Regions from separate parts of the Neorhizobium sp. CSC1952 genome, predicted to be linked through region 1. Evidence: predicted binding sites of a transcription regulator. Region 1 holds the regulator's gene; each other region holds the start of a gene.

Region 1 (4,088 bases):
CGCTGGACCAGAAGATGAGTGATGTTTCGCATAAGATGATCGGCAAGGACGTGTCCGTGTATTACGGCGAGAAGCGAGCGCTTTTCGACGTGAACCTCAACGTCCGCGAAAACACCGTGACGGCTCTTATCGGTCCCTCTGGCTGCGGCAAGTCCACCTTCCTGCGCTGCCTCAACCGCATGAACGACACGATCGAGAATTGCCGCGTCACCGGCAAGATCACCCTCGATACGGACGATATCTACGATCCGCAGATCGATGTCGTCGAACTGCGCGCCCGCGTCGGCATGGTCTTCCAGAAGCCGAACCCGTTCCCGAAGTCGATCTACGAGAACATCGCCTACGGCCCGCGCATCCACGGGCTGGCCAGGAACAAAGCCGACATGGACCAGATCGTCGAGGCGAGCCTCCAGCGCGCCGGCCTGTGGACGGAAGTCAAGGACCGCCTGCATGAATCCGGCACCGGCCTTTCGGGCGGCCAGCAGCAGCGCCTCTGCATCGCCCGCGCGGTCGCCGTATCGCCGGAAGTCATCCTCATGGACGAACCCTGCTCGGCGCTCGACCCGATCGCGACCGCCAAGGTCGAGGAGCTCATCCACGAGCTGCGCGCCAACTACACGATCGTCATCGTGACGCACTCGATGCAGCAGGCCGCCCGTGTGTCCCAGCGCACCGCCATGTTCCACCTCGGCCAGCTGGTCGAGGAGAACGACACGGACAAGATGTTCACCAACCCGGACGACCAGCGCACCCAGGATTACATCATGGGCCGTTTCGGCTGATCGGCCGGCTGTGCCGCCTGACATCAATTTCGAGGATTAGAAGATGGCATCGACCCATATCCTGTCGGCCTACGACGACGAACTGAAATATCTGAGCCGCCGCATTTCCGAAATGGGCGGTCTTGCCGAGCAGATGTGCTCGGACGCCGTACGCGCGCTTGTGAATTCCGACTCGGCGCTTGCCCAGAAGGTCATCTCCGACGACGTGATCCTGGATCACGCCGAGCGCGAGATCCAGGACAAGGCGATCGTCACGATCGCCAAGCGCCAGCCGATGGCGTCCGACCTGCGCGAGATCGTCGGCACCTTGCGCATCGCCGGCGATCTGGAACGCGTCGGCGATCTCGGCAAGAACACCGCCAAGCGGGTCATCGCGGTTCAGGGCACCGGCGTGCCGCGCAAGCTTGCCCGCGGCATCGAGCACCTTTCCGATCTCGCGCTCGTGCAGCTCAAGGAAGTGCTCGACGTCTATGCGAGCCGGTCCGCCGAGAAGGCGGAAGCGATCCGCATCCGCGACGAGGAAATCGACGCGATGTACACGTCCCTGTTCCGCGAGCTCCTCACCTACATGATGGAGGATCCGCGCAATATCACCACCTGCACGCATCTGCTGTTCTGCGCCAAGAACATCGAGCGGATCGGCGACCACGCCACCAACATCGCCGAGACGATCTACTACATGACGACGGGTGCCCAGCCGGAAGGCGAGCGTCCGAAGGACGATACGTCGAACACGCTCGGCGCCGTTACCGAGTAAAAACGGCACCGAATGACGGAATGCTGACGGAGCAGGGTGAGAATGCTGCCAAAAATCGCTGTCGTGGAGGATGAGGAAGCGCTGAGCGTGCTTCTTCGCTACAATCTCGAAGCCGAAGGTTATGACGTCGAGACGATCCTGCGGGGGGACGAGGCCGAGATAAGGCTTCAGGAGCGCACGCCGGATCTTCTGATCCTCGACTGGATGCTGCCCGGCGTTTCCGGCATCGAACTCTGCCGGCGCCTGCGCATGCGCCCGGAAACCGAGCGCCTGCCGATCATCATGCTGACGGCCCGCGGCGAGGAGAGCGAGCGTGTCCGCGGCCTGGCCACGGGTGCGGACGACTATGTGGTCAAGCCCTTCTCGACGCCGGAGCTTATGGCCCGCGTCAAGGCGATGCTGCGGCGGGCGCGCCCGGAAGTGCTCTCCAGCGTTCTGCGCTGCGGCGACATCGAGCTCGACCGCGAGACCCACCGCGTGCATCGCAAGAGCCGTGAGGTCCGCCTCGGCCCGACGGAATTCCGCCTGCTGGAGTTCCTGATGGCATCGCCCGGCCGCGTCTTCTCCCGTTCGCAGCTCCTGGACGGCGTCTGGGGCCACGACATCTACGTGGACGAGCGCACAGTCGACGTGCATGTGGGGCGCCTGCGCAAGGCGTTGAATTTCTCCAACATGCAGGATGTCATCCGCACCGTCCGCGGTGCGGGTTATTCGATGGAATCCTGATCGCTGGAAGAGGCGCGCGTCATCGCGCCTCAGCCTCCTGCCATTCCGGCAGCGGAAACAGCCGGTCGTAGGCCCAGTTGAAGGCGAAGGCATAGAAGACGTAGAAGACGGCAAAAGCCACGTCCATGACCAGCGCTTCCCACAGGCTGATATCGAGATACCAGGCGACGAAGGGCAGAAGCACGATCAGCAGGCCTACCTCGAAAAGGATGGCATGGCCGACGCGGATTGCCGGCGTTTTCTGCGTGCCGCCGGTCAGCCGCCGCATCAGATGGTCGAAACCGAGATTGTAGAGATAGTTCCAGCCGGTCGCGATCGTCGCACCGCCGATTGCGATGACGCCGATGTCGGAGAGCGGTTTGCCGAAGGCAAGCGCCCCGAGCGGCGTGACGATGAGAAGCGCGATGACTTCGAAGCTGATGGCGTGGCGGATACGGTCGCGGGTCGAGCGCATGATATTCCCCGGTGGGTTCGTTCCGGGTCGTCCCGGAGTTTTGGCCCGATATTGGGGGAGGTCGTCCTCGCATCCTTGAGATAGGTGCTTTCGCACTGCTCGGCAAGCCGCGGCAGGGCATAGCTGCCATGCACACGAAAAAAGCGGGCCTCGAAGCCCGCTTCAGCTTGATGACAAATCTTGCGTCTCGCTCGGCGTCATCCTCGGCCTTGTGCCGAGGATCTGTAAACATCGATGGTTTGCAGATGCTCGGGACAGGCCTGAGCAAGACGATCAGAGATTTTCGAACCTTTGTCGGCAGTCTGAAGCGATCTCGAAGCCCGCTTTCAATTCATTCTCGTGCCGCGTTCGTGTCAGGCCCGGGCACTCGCCCTGCGGCGGTCGTGAACCGGCTGATAGGCAAGCCGCGTGTGATAGCCGCAATAGGGCGAATTGTCCGGGGAGTCGCAGCCGCAGAAGTGGAAATCTTCCTTGAGCGGATCGCCGACCGGCCACTTGCAGGTGCGCTCGGTGAGTTCCGTCAGGGCGAGGCGACGGGAGATCGGCACCACCACATTGGCGGCCGGACGATATTCCATCTCCTCGAAAGCCTCGACTTCGATCTCTTCCTTGAGAAGAGTTGCGCCGACCGCGCGGGCGACGGTCCGGGTGGCGACGCGCGACGCATAGTTCGGAGCCCGGGGCGCCGATGTGGTCCGCTTGGCGGCCGAACGGCCCGTGGCCACCGTGCCGCCGGCTTTCGCCCGGCCCGGCAGGCTGAGGCGGTGCACCTTGCCGATCACGGCATTGCGGCTCACGCCTCCGAGCTGTGCGGCGATCTGGCTGGCGCTCAAGCCTTCCGACCACAATCTCTTCAGTTTTTCGACGCGCTCGTCTGTCCAGTTCATGCCCGTTCTCCGCCTTTGGACGTTGCAGGCATGCAGAATCCTTCCACCTTTGCTGCAGACATCATTCCGCAACACCCACTACATCTATGCTTGAGGTGACTAGTTCCGCCGCATGCAGTCTAGTAATTGACGATTAACCTAGTGTGAGGCTGACTCCGTGGCAAGAGTCGGGAGAATCTGCAGGAATCGATTTCTTGGTTTTCCCCAACTTGCTGTTGGAGAGAGTCATTTTTGTCACATATGCAGGCGCCTGCCTGTTTCTTTAGCAAAGCCGGCTAAGGTGCCGGGCTTTGTTGACATTCGGGCCCTAAACCCCGATAGTGCCCCCGCCGCCCCATTGGGCGGCATTTTTGATTTTTCCGGCCGTTTTGGCCGGTCTTTCGGACTGCCTAGAGGAGTGATGTCGCCATGGCTGAAGCCGCGCTTTTCGACACCTTTGCCCGGGCCCCGTTGCGCTTCGAACGCGGCGAGGGCGTATGGCT
Region 2 (4,088 bases), 190 kb from region 1:
TCGATCAGCATCTTCAGATCGGTCGCCTTCAGCTTGAAGGTATGCGTGAAGCTGCCGGCGGTCAGATCCGGGAAATCCGATTCCGGCAGGCATTGCAGCGAGAATTTCGACCGGCCGGACTGCACGGTCATCGAGGCGCCGTCGGAGGTGGTGGCGAGCAGCACTTCCGATCCGTCGGGCAGCTTGCGGACGATTTCGTAGAGCAGATGCGCCGGCACCGTCGTGGCTCCGGCATTCTCGACCATGGCCGGAACGGATTCGGTGATTTCGAGATCGAGGTCGGTCGCCTTGAGATCCAGGCTGTTGCCGGAGGCGCGCATCAGCACGTTGGAGAGGATGGGGATCGTGTTCCGCCGCTCGACCACGCGATGCACGTGGTTCAGCGATTTTAAGAGGTTGGACCGCTCAAGAGTAATACGCATGGACGCTACCGCTTTCGACCGTGGCGGTCCGGCAAGACCGGACCCCGTATTTTTTGTCGGGTTTGTAGGCCGACTGTATGATGTGGACGGGCAAAATGGCAGACAACGGCGGCGAAAAGCAAGAGGTGAACGAGAGGTTACCGGACCAATTCCGCATCGCGGCCGGCACTTGCACACAGAAAAACATGCCATCGCCCCGCCGCCGGGCTTCACTTGCCGAAGCAGGCCGGCTCCATCATAAAGAGCCATGATTATCCGACCCCGCGTGACAGCCCGTGACCGATGACCTGAAGACCGCGCAGCGCGGCTATCGCGTCGCCAATACATTCGTGCCCGCAAGGCCGCTGGAGCCGGCGCTCTATCTGGTCGCCACCCCGATCGGCAATCTCGGCGATATCACGCTGCGTGCGCTCGAAACGCTCTCCGGCGCCGACGTGCTCGCCTGCGAGGATACCCGTGTGACCCGCGTGCTGCTCGACCGTTACGGCATCGTCAACCGGCCCTTCGCCTATCACGAACACAATGCCGAAGAGGCGGGGCCGAAGCTCATCGCGGCGCTGGAGGAGGGCAGATCCGTGGCGCTGGTCTCCGATGCCGGCACGCCGCTCGTCTCCGATCCCGGCTACCGGCTCGGCCGGATGGCGATCGAGGCGGGCCACAAGGTCGTGCCGGTCCCCGGTGCTTCGGCGCCGCTCGCAGCACTCGTGGGTTCCGGCATGCCGTCCGACGCCTTCCTCTTCGCGGGCTTCCTGCCGGCGAAGGACAAGGGAAGAAGGGACCGGCTGGCCGAGCTTTCGAGGGTGCCGGCGACGCTGATCTTCTTCGAATCCCCGCATCGCATCGGCGCGACCGTTGCCGCCGCCGCCGAGGTTCTCGGAAAGAGCCGCCGTGCCTGCGTCTGCCGCGAACTGACGAAGACCTTCGAGGAGTTCCGGCGCGGCACTCTGGAGGAGCTCGCCGCCTATTATGACGACGACCGCGCCGTGAAGGGCGAGATCGTCCTCATCGTGGCGCCTCCCGAGGCTGAAGAAGCGCCGGGCGAGATGGAGGTGGACGCGCTGCTGCGCGAGCTTTCTTCCGCCATGCCAGCCGCCAGGGCGGCGGCGGAAGCGGCCAGGATCACGGGGCTTGCCCGCAAGGACCTCTACCAGCGGCTCCTGGAACTGAAGGCCGGGGGCTGAGGGTGGCGGCGGACGACGACGCGGACCTGAAGCGCCGCAGGGCCGAGCGCCGGAAAGCCCAGCGCCAGAGAGCCCAAAGACGTGGCCGCGTCTCCGAATATCTCGCCGCACTTTATCTCATGGCCAGGGGATATCGCATCCTGGCGATCCGCTATCGAACCAGGCTCGGAGAGATCGATCTCATCGCCCGCAAGGGCGACCTCGTCGTGTTCGTGGAGGTCAAGGCGCGGATCGGCGAACGGGAGGCGGTCGACGCAGTCGGTTTCACGACCCAGAAGCGCATCCGCTCCGCGAGCGATCTCTGGCTGGCGAAACGAAAGGATGCCGCGCGATTGTCGCAGCGCTACGACGTCGTCGCCGTGCTTCCGGGCCGTCTGCCCCGGCATTTTCCGGATGCTTTCTGATGCCTCCGTGAAATTGCTGCATGGCTGTGCAATGTAACAAATCTGACATGAAACTGTTAAGGGGCTGTCACAGCCGGGCCCTATTGCGATCCTCGACCCCAACAAAGGTGGAGAGGACGTCAACATGTTCAAGAAGCTTTCGATGGCCGCATTCGCGGTTGCTCTGTCGGCAACCTCGTCGCTTGCTGCGACCGAAGTGACCTGGTGGCATGCCATGGGCGGTGAGCTCGGCAAGAAGCTCGAGGAGGTCGCCCAGAAGTTCAACGAAAGCCAGAGCGATTACAAGGTCGTTCCGGTCTACAAGGGCTCCTATCCGGAAACCCTGACCGCTGCGATCGCGGCTTTCCGCGCCAATCAGCAGCCGGCGATCGTGCAGGTCTTTGAAGTCGGCACCGGCACGATGATGGCCGCCAAGGGCGCCGTCTATCCGGTCTACAAGCTGATGGCCGATCAGGGTGAAAGCTTCGATCCGAAGTCCTTCCTGGCGCCGGTCACCGGTTACTACTCGGACACCGAAGGCAATATCCTGTCGCTGCCTTTCAACTCCTCCACGCCGATCATGTACTACAACAAGGATGTCTTCAAAAAGGCCGGCCTTGATCCGGAAGTCGCTCCGAAGACCTGGAAGGAAGTCGAGGAATTCTCAAAGAAGATCGTTTCCTCCGGCGCGGCCAAGTGTGGCTTCACCTCCGCCTGGATCACCTGGATTCAGACGGAAAACCTGTCGGCCCTGCATGACAAGCCGTTCGGCACGCTCGAAAATGGTTTCGGCGGCTTCGACACCAAGTTCGAATTCAACGGTCCGCTGCAGGTCAAGCACTGGGCGAACCTGAAGAAGTGGCAGGACGAGGGCCTCTTCAAGTACGGCGGTCCCGTCGGCGGCGACCAGGCCGCGACGATGTTCTACAGCCAGGAATGCGCCATCACGATGAATTCGTCGGCTGGCCGCGCCGGCGTCATCAACAATGCCAAGGATTTCACGCCCGGCTTCGCTCCGCTGCCGTACTACGAGGACGAGATCAGCGAGCCCAAGAACTCGATCATCGGTGGTGCCACGCTTTGGGTCCTGAACGGGAAGGACGATGCCACCTACAAGGGTGTTTCGAAGTTCTTCGCCTATCTCTCCAAGCCGGAAGTCCAGGCTGACTGGCACCAGGCCACCGGCTACCTGCCGATCACCAATGCCGCCTACGAACTCGGCCGGAGCCAGGGCTACTACGAGAAGAACCCGGGCTCCGACGTTTCGATCAAGCAGATCATGCGCGGCACGCCGACCCCGAACTCCAAGGGTGTCCGCTTCGGCAACTTCGCTCAGGTCCGCACCGTCGTGGACGAGGAATTCCAGGCGCTGCTGGCCGGCAAGAAGGACGCCAAGCAGGCGCTCGACAGCGCCGTCAAGCGTGGCGACGAGCTTCTGCGCGAGTTCCAGGCCGCCAACTGATCCTCAATTTCAGAATGCGGGAGGGGGCCGGCTCGCCGGTCCTCTCCTTGTTTGCAAGATTGTTTGCAAGACCTCGCGACGGCAGGCGGACGCATGGATACCAAACGCACGACATTCCAGAACCGCTGGCTGCCCTACGTCCTGCTGGCGCCTCAGCTGGCCATCACGCTGATCTTCTTCATCTGGCCGGCGGGCCAGGCGGTGAAGTCGTCCTTCGAGCGTGAAGATCCTTTCGGCTTCTCCACCGTCTTTGTCGGTTTTACCCATTATGCGCGTCTGATGCAGGATCCGGCCTATCTGGATTCGTTCATCAGGACCGCCGTTTTCGCGGTCGCCGTCACCGTCGTATCGATGGTGCTCGGCCTGCTCTTTGCGGTCGCCGTCGATCGCCTGATGCGGTCCGCCCGCCTCTACACGACGCTTCTCGTCTGGCCTTACGCCGTGGCGCCCGTCGTCGCCGGCGTCCTCTGGTTCTTCCTCTTCAACAGCACGACCGGGATCATCCCCTATTATCTGTCCTTCTTCGGCGTCCGGTGGGACCACACCCTCAACGGAACGCATGCGATGATCCTGATCATCATCGCCGCCGCCTGGAAGCAGATTTCCTATAATTTCCTGTTCTTCCTGGCGGGGCTTCAGT
Region 3 (4,088 bases), 800 kb from region 1:
GTAAGGCGGCACCATGTTGGCGACGTTGCGCACCACGAAAAGCTCGCCGGGGCCGCAATCGAATATCGTTTCGGGTGCGGAACGGGAATCGCAGCAGGCGATGAGAAGGGTATGGGGTTTCTGCCCGGTCTCCGCCAGCACGCGGTAACGCTCGCGTTCGTCGCTGTAGCGCCCGTTCATGAAGTTGCGGTAGCCCGCCAGAAGTTTGGCCGGAAAGTCTGTCATGGAGCAAGCATTATCGCGCTGCCCTGCGAAGATCAACGCCATTGTGCGGCGCGAAGACTCCTGCCGGCCGGATCGAACCTAACGCCTGCCTTTCTGCAAGGGATGGATCAGCCGGCGCATCTGCACCATGGCCATGGGCGTGGAAAGGCTGGACGCGTCGGTTTCCAGCGTCAGCTCGTCCCCGCCCCGCTTTGCCGTACGGGCGAGAATCTCGAAGACGCTGGCAGTAGCGAGCTGCAGGGCCTTTTCCTCGTCCATGCCGGCGAGGATGCGGCCGAGAAAGAGCGCGCCCAGGAGGTCGCCGAGACCGTTCGGCGGATTGTCGATCAGCCGGTGCTCCGCAAGCAGCGCATGCTTGCCGGTCAGGTAGAGGTTACCGGTCCCGCCCGCCATCATCGGCACGGCCGACGTTACCAGGATGCGCGGCGGACCGAGCGCGACCGCCGCGTCCATGATCGCATTGTTGGTCTCGAGGGGCGCACCGGACAGCCAGGCGAGCTCGTAACGGTTCGGCGTCACGATCGTCGCGAGCGGGATCAGTTCGTCCCGGATCGCCTCCGCCGTGGCTTGAGGAATGTAGAGCCCGCCGAGATCACCCATCACCGGGTCGCAGACATAGAGGAGGTCCGGGTTCTTCTCCTTCAGCGCCCGGACGAGCCGCGCGACGGAACGCGGCTGGGCCGCATTGCCGAAATAGCCGGTCAGCACCGCCTTCACCTCGCCGAGCCATGGCGCGCGGATGAGATCGTCTATAGCCTTGTCGAAATCTGATTCGGGAAAGGTCAGCCGCGTGGAGGGGCCGTGACCGGGATGCCAGGGAAGAACGACGGTAGGCATTGCCCAGACGGGAAATCCGAGTGTTTCCAGCGCGAAAACGGCGGCGCGATTGCCGACCGAACCGCGGACGACATGGCTGGAGATGACGATGACGGCGCTGCTGGTATCCTGCATGGGTCTGGTTTCCGGCTTCGATGGCCCTGTTGATGGTTTCTTCGCCATGTCATGTCAACAAGGCTTCACGGAAGAATGAAACGTCTATCGGGGCTGACATGGATCGGCCACGTTGCAGCATGATGACATGAAATGAAGTCATTCGGTCTTTGAACGGAAAAGGAGAGAGGGGCATGGCCGCCAGGCAGAATCCGAAACGGGACAAGCAGATCGAAAGCGCGCGCAAGATCGCCGCCGAGGGCAAGGGACCGCATCTCGACCCGCTCATCCTGTTCAGCCGGGCAAGCAATGACGACCTCGAAAACTACACGCCCGAAATGCTGGCCCGCTCGGCCATGCATGCGGCAGAGCGGCTGAACGCCTGGACGCGGATCAGAGCGGATATCACGGTGCAGGCCGTGCCCGGCATCGAACCGAACGGTATGCCGGTCTCCGTATTGACCGTGGTTGACCGGAACATGCCCTTCCTCTTCGATTCGATCATGGGCGAAGTGGCCGCGACCCATCGGGATCTCACGATGGCGGTTCATCCGATCCTCCTTCTGGAGCCGGGCAGGGAGCCGGTGCTGCGTTCCAACGAGCAGCCGGGGAATCCGGCTCATCACGTGAGCCTGATCCAGATCCATATCGCGCCGCTGACCGAAGAACAGGCTGCATCGCTGGTCGAACGCATCCGCTTCATCCTCGATCAGGTGCATCTGGCGATCACCGATTGGGCGTCGATGCTGGACGTGCTGGACGGCGCCGCCAGACAGCTCAACAACTCGGCGAGCCGCCGGAAGGCCGATCGCGACGAGGCGCTCGCATTCCTCGATTGGCTGCGCGACGACAATTTCACCTTCCTCGGCATGCGTGAGTATGTTTATTCCGGCAAGGGTCCGGAAGCCAGGCTCGAACGGGGCAAGGGCCGGGGTCTCGGCATCCTCTCCGATCCGGACGTGCTCGTGCTGCGCCAGGGCAAGGACGCGGTGATGACCACGCCGGAGATCCTGGAATTCCTGGACGGGCCGGATTTCCTGATCGTCACCAAGGCCAATGTCAAATCCGTCGTCCACCGCCGCGCCTACATGGATTATGTCGGCGTCAAGCGCTTCGACGAGAAGGGCGAGGTCGTCGGCGAGCTGCGCATCGTCGGCCTTTTCACCGCGACGGCCTATACCCATTCCGTCCGGGAGATTCCGCTGTTGCGGGCCAAGGTTGCCCGGATCGAGGAGCACTTCGGCTTCGACCCCGACAGCCATTCCGGCCGGATGCTGGAAAACACCCTGGAATCCTATCCGCGTGACGACCTTTTCCAGATCGACGTCGAACTCCTTGCCCGCTTCTGCGAGCAGATCATGGAGCTCAGCGAACGTCCGCGTGTCCGCGTCCTGCCGCGCATCGATCATTTCGACCGTTTCGTATCCGTCATCGTCTACGTGCCGCGCGAGGATTACAATTCCGACGTCCGCGAGAAGGTCGGCAACTATCTATGCAAGGTGTATGAGGGTCACGTCTCGGCCTATTACCCCGCCTTCCCGGAAGGCGGCATCGCGCGCGTTCACATGATCATCGGCCGGCGCGGCGGCAAGACGCCGCGTATCCCGCAGGCGAAGCTCGAGGAGACGATCCGCCTGATCGCGACGCCCTGGGAAGAGCGTTTCGCGGCACTCGCGAAGGAAGGCCCTCGCCTCTCCGTGACCCAGGCCTTCCAGGAAACCTTTCCGCCTGAGGAGACTTTCGCCGACCTGGCCGATATCGCCGCGTGCGCGGCCGGCGAGACGATCCGCATCGCCTTTTACCGGCGCCCGATCGACGCCGCGAACATCGTGTCTCTGAAGATCTTCCACAAGGATCGCCATCTCTCGCTGTCCCGCCGTGTGCCGCTTCTCGAAAATCTGGGTTTCCACGTCGTCAGCGAGCAGACGTTCGAAATCCATGTGGGTGCGGAAAACAGGCTCGTCGTGCTGCACGACATGGAGCTGCAGCTCGACGACGGGCGCGAGATCGATCTTTCCCGTGAGGGACCGCTGCTCGAAGAGGCCTTCCTCTCCGCCTTCCACGGACTGATCGACAATGACGGCTTCAACCGCCTCGTCCTGCTGGCCGGCCTTTCCGCCCGCGAGGTCACGGTTCTGCGCGCCTATGCCCGCTATCTCCGGCAGGCCGGCATCGTCTATTCGCAGACCTATATCGCCGATACGCTCAACAAATATCCTTCCATCTCCGCTGCCATCTTCCGGCTCTTCCGCGACGGGTTCGATCCCAAGATCGCCGAAAAGACCCGCACCAGGAAGCTCACGGATTGCCACGCCGGGATAGAGGAAGCGCTTGGCCAGGTGCCGAACCTCGACGAGGACCGGACGCTCCGCCGCTTCGTCAACGCGGTCGACGCGACGCTCCGGACCAATTATTTCCAGCGCGAAACGGATGGCTCGCCGAAAAGGATGCTGGCCTTCAAGCTCGACCCCAAAGAGCTCGACGGCTTGCCGGAACCTCGTCCCTTCCGCGAGATCTTCGTCTACGGCACGGAAGTCGAAGGCGTCCACCTGCGCTTCGGCAAGGTGGCACGCGGCGGCATCCGCTGGTCCGACCGCGGCGAGGATTATCGAACCGAGATCCTCGGCCTCGTGAAGGCCCAGCAGGTCAAGAACGCCGTCATCGTGCCGGTCGGCGCCAAAGGCGGTTTCTTCCCGAAAATGCTGCCGGCTGGCGGTTCGCGCGACGAGATCTTCAACGCCGGCAGGCAAGCCTACATAACCTTCATCCGCACGCTGCTCTCCATCACCGACAATATCGTCGGCGCCGAGGTCGTCGGACCGGAAAAGACCGTCCGCATCGACGGCGACGACCCGTATTTCGTCGTTGCAGCGGACAAGGGCACGGCGACCTTCTCCGACACGGCCAACGGCCTTGCGCAGGAAGCCGGCTTC
Region 4 (4,088 bases), 1.2 Mb from region 1:
CTTTCTGTCCGGTGCAGGATGGGTTCAAAGCACCAGCCTGAACTTCGCGAAACCGTTCTCGCCGTCGCCGGCATCCTCGATCTTGGCGCCCTTGATCTCGCCGGCGAACTGGCGGGCCTTGGGGCCGGTCTCGAAGATCGCCGTGGTGCCCGGCAGCGGCTTGAACGACCAGTTGGCGTCGGCGGAAGGGTTGATCGTGCCCTGTTCGACGATATAGCGGACGATCACGTCGCGGTTGGTGTCGGGGGCCACGAAGATCACCTTGTCGCCGGCGATCTCCGGGAACTTGCCGCCGCCACCGGCGCGGTAGTTGTTCGTCGCGACCACGAACTTCTGCGCCGGATCGATCGGCTTGCCGTCATATTGCAGGTCGACGATGCGGTTGGCATTGGCGTTGACGAGCTTGCCGTCCTTGTCGAAGCGCACCGGCTGCGACAGGTCGATCTGGTAGGTCACGCCGTCGATGACGTCGTAATTGTAGGACGGGAAATCGCTGTTGAGGAGGGGCGCATCCTTGGCGCCGGCCTCGACCTGGTTGAACATGCCGGCCGACATTTCCAGCCAGTTCCTGACCTGCTCTCCCGATATCAGCACCGCCTGCACCGTGTTCGGATAGAGGTAGAGGTCGGCGACGTTCTTGATGGCGATGTCACCGGCCGGTACATCGGTGAAATATTCCGCGCCGCCGCGTCCGCCCGCCTTGAACGGGGCTGCGGCGGAGAGAACCGGAAGGTCCTTGTACTGGCCTTCCTTCAGCATGTCCTTGATGTACCAGGTCTGGGCGTTCGAGACGATCTGCACCGACGGATCGTCGGCGACCAGCGCGAAATAGGAATAGAGCGGCGCGGACGTCTTGCCGACCGGACGGCGGACATAGGCGAGCGTCGCCTCATGGTCTTCCTTGGCAGCGGCGATGACCTCCGGCTTGTCCTTGACGTCGGCGACGATCTTGCGGTTCTCGTCGCGGTGGTAGATCGGCCGCGCCTCGGAGGTCGAATCGACGATCTTCCAGCTCTTGCCGTCCTTTTCGAGAAGCAGGTCGATGAGGCCCATATGCGAGCCCCAGAAGCCGCCCATGACGGCCGGCTTGCCCATCAGCGTGCCCTTCTTCGTGTCGGCACCGGCAATGCCCTCGAAATCCTTCGGACCCGGGAAGACCAGATGCTGGTGGCCGGTGAAGACCGCATCGACGCCCTCGACGCCGGCGAGATAGAGAGAGGCGTTCTCCATGCGGTCGCTCAAGCCGCCGCCGTCGATGCCGGAATGGGAAAGCGCGATGACGATATCGGCGCCTTCCTCCTTCATGGCCGGCACCCAGGCCTTGGCGGCATCGACGATGTCGCGGGTCTGCGCCTTGCCTTCGAGGTTCTTCGAATCCCAGACCATGATCTGCGGCGGCACGAAGCCGATGAAGCCGACCTTGACCGGGCTCGTGGCGCCCGAGCCGTCGCGGATCTGCTTCTCGACGATGACATAGGGTTTCAGGAAGAGCTCGTCCTTCTTCGGGTCGGATGCGAGCTGACCCTTGGTCAGGTTGGCGCATACGTAAGGGAAGCCGGCACCGGCGAGCACCTTGAACATGAAGTCGAGGCCGTAGTTGAACTCGTGGTTGCCGAGCGTGCCGGCATCGTAGCCGAGCACGTTCATCGCCTTGACGACGGGGTGCATGTCGCCGTCCTTCATGCCGCGCTCATAGGCGATATAGTCGCCCATCGGGTTGCCCTGCAGGAAGTCGCCATTGTCGATCAGCATGGAATTGCCGGCCTCGGCGCGGATCCCGTCGATGATGGAAGCGGTGCGGGCAAGGCCCAGCGTGTCGTTCGGCTTGTCGGCGTAATAGTCGTAGGGGAAAACGTGGACGTGGATGTCGGTCGTTTCCATGATGCGCAGATGCGCCTGGTTGGCCTGCGCGCGGGCGGCGAACGGGTGCAGCATCACGAGCGCGGAAGAAGCGGCGATGCCGCCGAGAAGCGAACGGCGGGTCATGGGTTGAAAGCCGGCTAGAAACGACATGGATATCTCCCTCTGGTCTTTTTGCCGAGATCAGCTTAGCGCAATCGCATGCGCGTGCATCAGTAAAATGACAGGGGAATCTGCTTTGCGAAGGCTATTCGCCGAGGGCGCCGGCGACCGGAAGGTCACCTTGCGATCGTCGGCTTCACATCCTTATGGAAGAAGCGGAAATAAGACGAAACCTGCGCCAGCGCATTGCTGTTCACGTTGAACTGGACGCCGAGCCTCCCGCTGCGGCGCCATTTGACGGTCCCTTCAAGGATGCCGAATTCCTTGCTCTCGACCTTCACGGGGCTGCCGTCGGCGGCATGAAAGGGCCCGTTCAGCTCCAGCGCCAGGCCGGTCGCGGAGAGGTCCACCACGCGGCCTTCCGTCGCCTGGTTGTAATACCTCACGGTGCCGAGGATCCGTGTCTTCTTCCGCTCGGCGCTGCGGGCCTTTATCCGTCCATTGCTGTTGGTCATGCCATCGCTCCGGTTATTTCTCGAACCGGATGATACACGCCGCCCGTTGAAATCCGTTTAGGGCGATCCCTAAAAGTCGAGCGAATTCCGCCAGAGTCCAGCATTGGGACGGTTGATGATCGCGCGCAGCCGAACGCCAGCGCCGTCCCTTGACGGCCGATCCCGATCGATGTAAAGATACAGACCTGTCTCATCACAAGGCCTGTATGTCTTCCGCTCCGTCTCCCGAACGCCCCGCAAAGCGGCGGCACATCGTCGAAACCGCTTACCGGCTGTTCAAGCGGGCGGGCTTCCATGCCACGGGAATCGATCTCATCATTGCCGAAGCGGACGTGGCGAAGATGACGATGTACCGGAATTTTCCCTCCAAGGAGCAGCTGATTGTCGAAGTGCTGGAATACCGGGCCCGACGCTTTGAAGACCAGCTCGACCGCCTGACCGATGCGCCGGGATCGCCCGAGCAGAAAATCGATGCCATTTTCGATTGGTACCGGCGCTGGTTTCTGCGGCCGGATTTTCATGGCTGTCTATTTGCGCATGCGCTTGCGGAATATGCCGAGCCCGGCACGCCGATCTTTGAAGCCGCGGCAAGGCAGAAAGCCGATCTCCGGCGGCGCATGGCCGACATTCTCGCCGTCAAGGTTCCGGCTCGCGAGGCCGAAAGCCTGGCCGGCGTCATCCTGATGCTGATCGAAGGAGCCACCCTGATGGCAGAGATGGGGCAGGGGGAGGAGGCGATAAGGAGCGCCGGAAAAGCCGCGGCCGTGCTCATCGCAGCAGAAGGTGACCGGCATTGAGCGTCTCCGTCATCGGCCTCGCTCTCTTTGCGGCGATCCTCCATGCGAGCTGGAATGCGTTCCTGCGCTCCGGCGCCGACCGCTTCTGGACGATGACGGTCATGACGCTTGCCATGACCGTTGCCGCCGTTCCCGTTGCGCTGATCCTGCCGCTGCCGGCGGCCGAGTCCTGGCCTTACCTCGTCGGCTCGGCCTTCTTCCAACTCGCCTACGGCCTGCTTCTCGTAGCCGCCTACAGACAGGGGGAATTGGGGCAGGTCTATCCGATCATCCGCGGCAGCGCCCCGCTGCTTGTCACGTTCGCCGGCCTGGTCTTCGCGGGAGAGGTGTTGCTGCCGCTCGCCATGCTCGGCGTCGGCTGCGTCGTCATCGGCATCATGCTGCTGGCGCTCGGAAAAGGGCGCGCGTCTTTGAGCTCCATGCTCTATGCCCTCGCGACCGGCGTGTCGATCGCCGGCTATTCCACCGTCGATGCGATCGGCATCCGCATCTCCGGCAATACCGCTGCCTATATCACCTGGGTCTTCGTGCTGCCGGGCATTCTGCTGGCGATCGCCTTCGTGGTCATCCGGGGGCATCTCCGCATCGATCCGCGGTCCCGCGAGACGGTGAAAGCGGTCGGCGGCGGGCTCGTGTCGCTCGTCTCCTATGGCGCGGTCCTGCTGGCCTATTCGATGGCGCCGGCCGGCCCGGTCTCGGCGCTCCGGGAAACCAGCGTGGTCTTCGCCGTGCTGATCGGCTGGCTTTTCCTGGGGGAGACGCTGTCGGTGAAGCGCATCGCCGCCTGTCTTGTCGTGGCGGCCGGTGCCATCCT

What was found. Region 1 encodes PhoB, which activates phosphate uptake and scavenging genes when phosphate is short. Its sites were predicted from a motif close to TGTCATNNANCTGTCAT; they were not measured.
Region 2: ugpB (sn-glycerol-3-phosphate ABC transporter substrate-binding protein UgpB) is a predicted target of PhoB. The motif match lies at 2,051-2,067, and genes of this name have one in related genera.
Region 3: QTA58_RS09335 (NAD-glutamate dehydrogenase) is a predicted target of PhoB. The motif match lies at 1,288-1,304, and genes of this name have one in related genera.
Region 4: QTA58_RS23305 (bifunctional 2',3'-cyclic-nucleotide 2'-phosphodiesterase/3'-nucleotidase) is a predicted target of PhoB. The motif match lies at 2,070-2,086, and genes of this name have one in related genera.

The regions. Positions count from the first base shown of each region.
Region 1 covers NZ_CP128416.1:1,066,429-1,070,516, reverse strand. The annotation lists gene pstB (phosphate ABC transporter ATP-binding protein PstB) at 1-782, shown strand, start outside; gene phoU (phosphate signaling complex protein PhoU) at 826-1,539, shown strand; gene phoB (phosphate regulon transcriptional regulator PhoB) at 1,582-2,265, shown strand; gene QTA58_RS05535 (PACE efflux transporter) at 2,285-2,719, opposite strand; gene QTA58_RS05530 (GcrA family cell cycle regulator) at 3,073-3,606, opposite strand; gene QTA58_RS05525 (aspartate aminotransferase family protein) at 4,015-4,088, shown strand, end outside.
Region 2 covers NZ_CP128416.1:1,255,645-1,259,732, reverse strand. The annotation lists gene dnaN (DNA polymerase III subunit beta) at 1-422, opposite strand, end outside; gene rsmI (16S rRNA (cytidine(1402)-2'-O)-methyltransferase) at 698-1,603, shown strand; gene QTA58_RS06440 (YraN family protein) at 1,606-2,007, shown strand; gene ugpB (sn-glycerol-3-phosphate ABC transporter substrate-binding protein UgpB) at 2,132-3,448, shown strand; gene ugpA (sn-glycerol-3-phosphate ABC transporter permease UgpA) at 3,542-4,088, shown strand, end outside.
Region 3 covers NZ_CP128416.1:1,862,883-1,866,970, reverse strand. The annotation lists gene QTA58_RS09345 (carbonic anhydrase) at 1-225, opposite strand, end outside; gene pdxY (pyridoxal kinase PdxY) at 304-1,176, opposite strand; gene QTA58_RS09335 (NAD-glutamate dehydrogenase) at 1,350-4,088, shown strand, end outside.
Region 4 covers NZ_CP128416.1:4,788,403-4,792,490, reverse strand. The annotation lists gene QTA58_RS23305 (bifunctional 2',3'-cyclic-nucleotide 2'-phosphodiesterase/3'-nucleotidase) at 25-2,013, opposite strand; gene QTA58_RS23300 (PilZ domain-containing protein) at 2,139-2,477, opposite strand; gene QTA58_RS23295 (TetR/AcrR family transcriptional regulator) at 2,684-3,274, shown strand; gene QTA58_RS23290 (DMT family transporter) at 3,271-4,088, shown strand, end outside.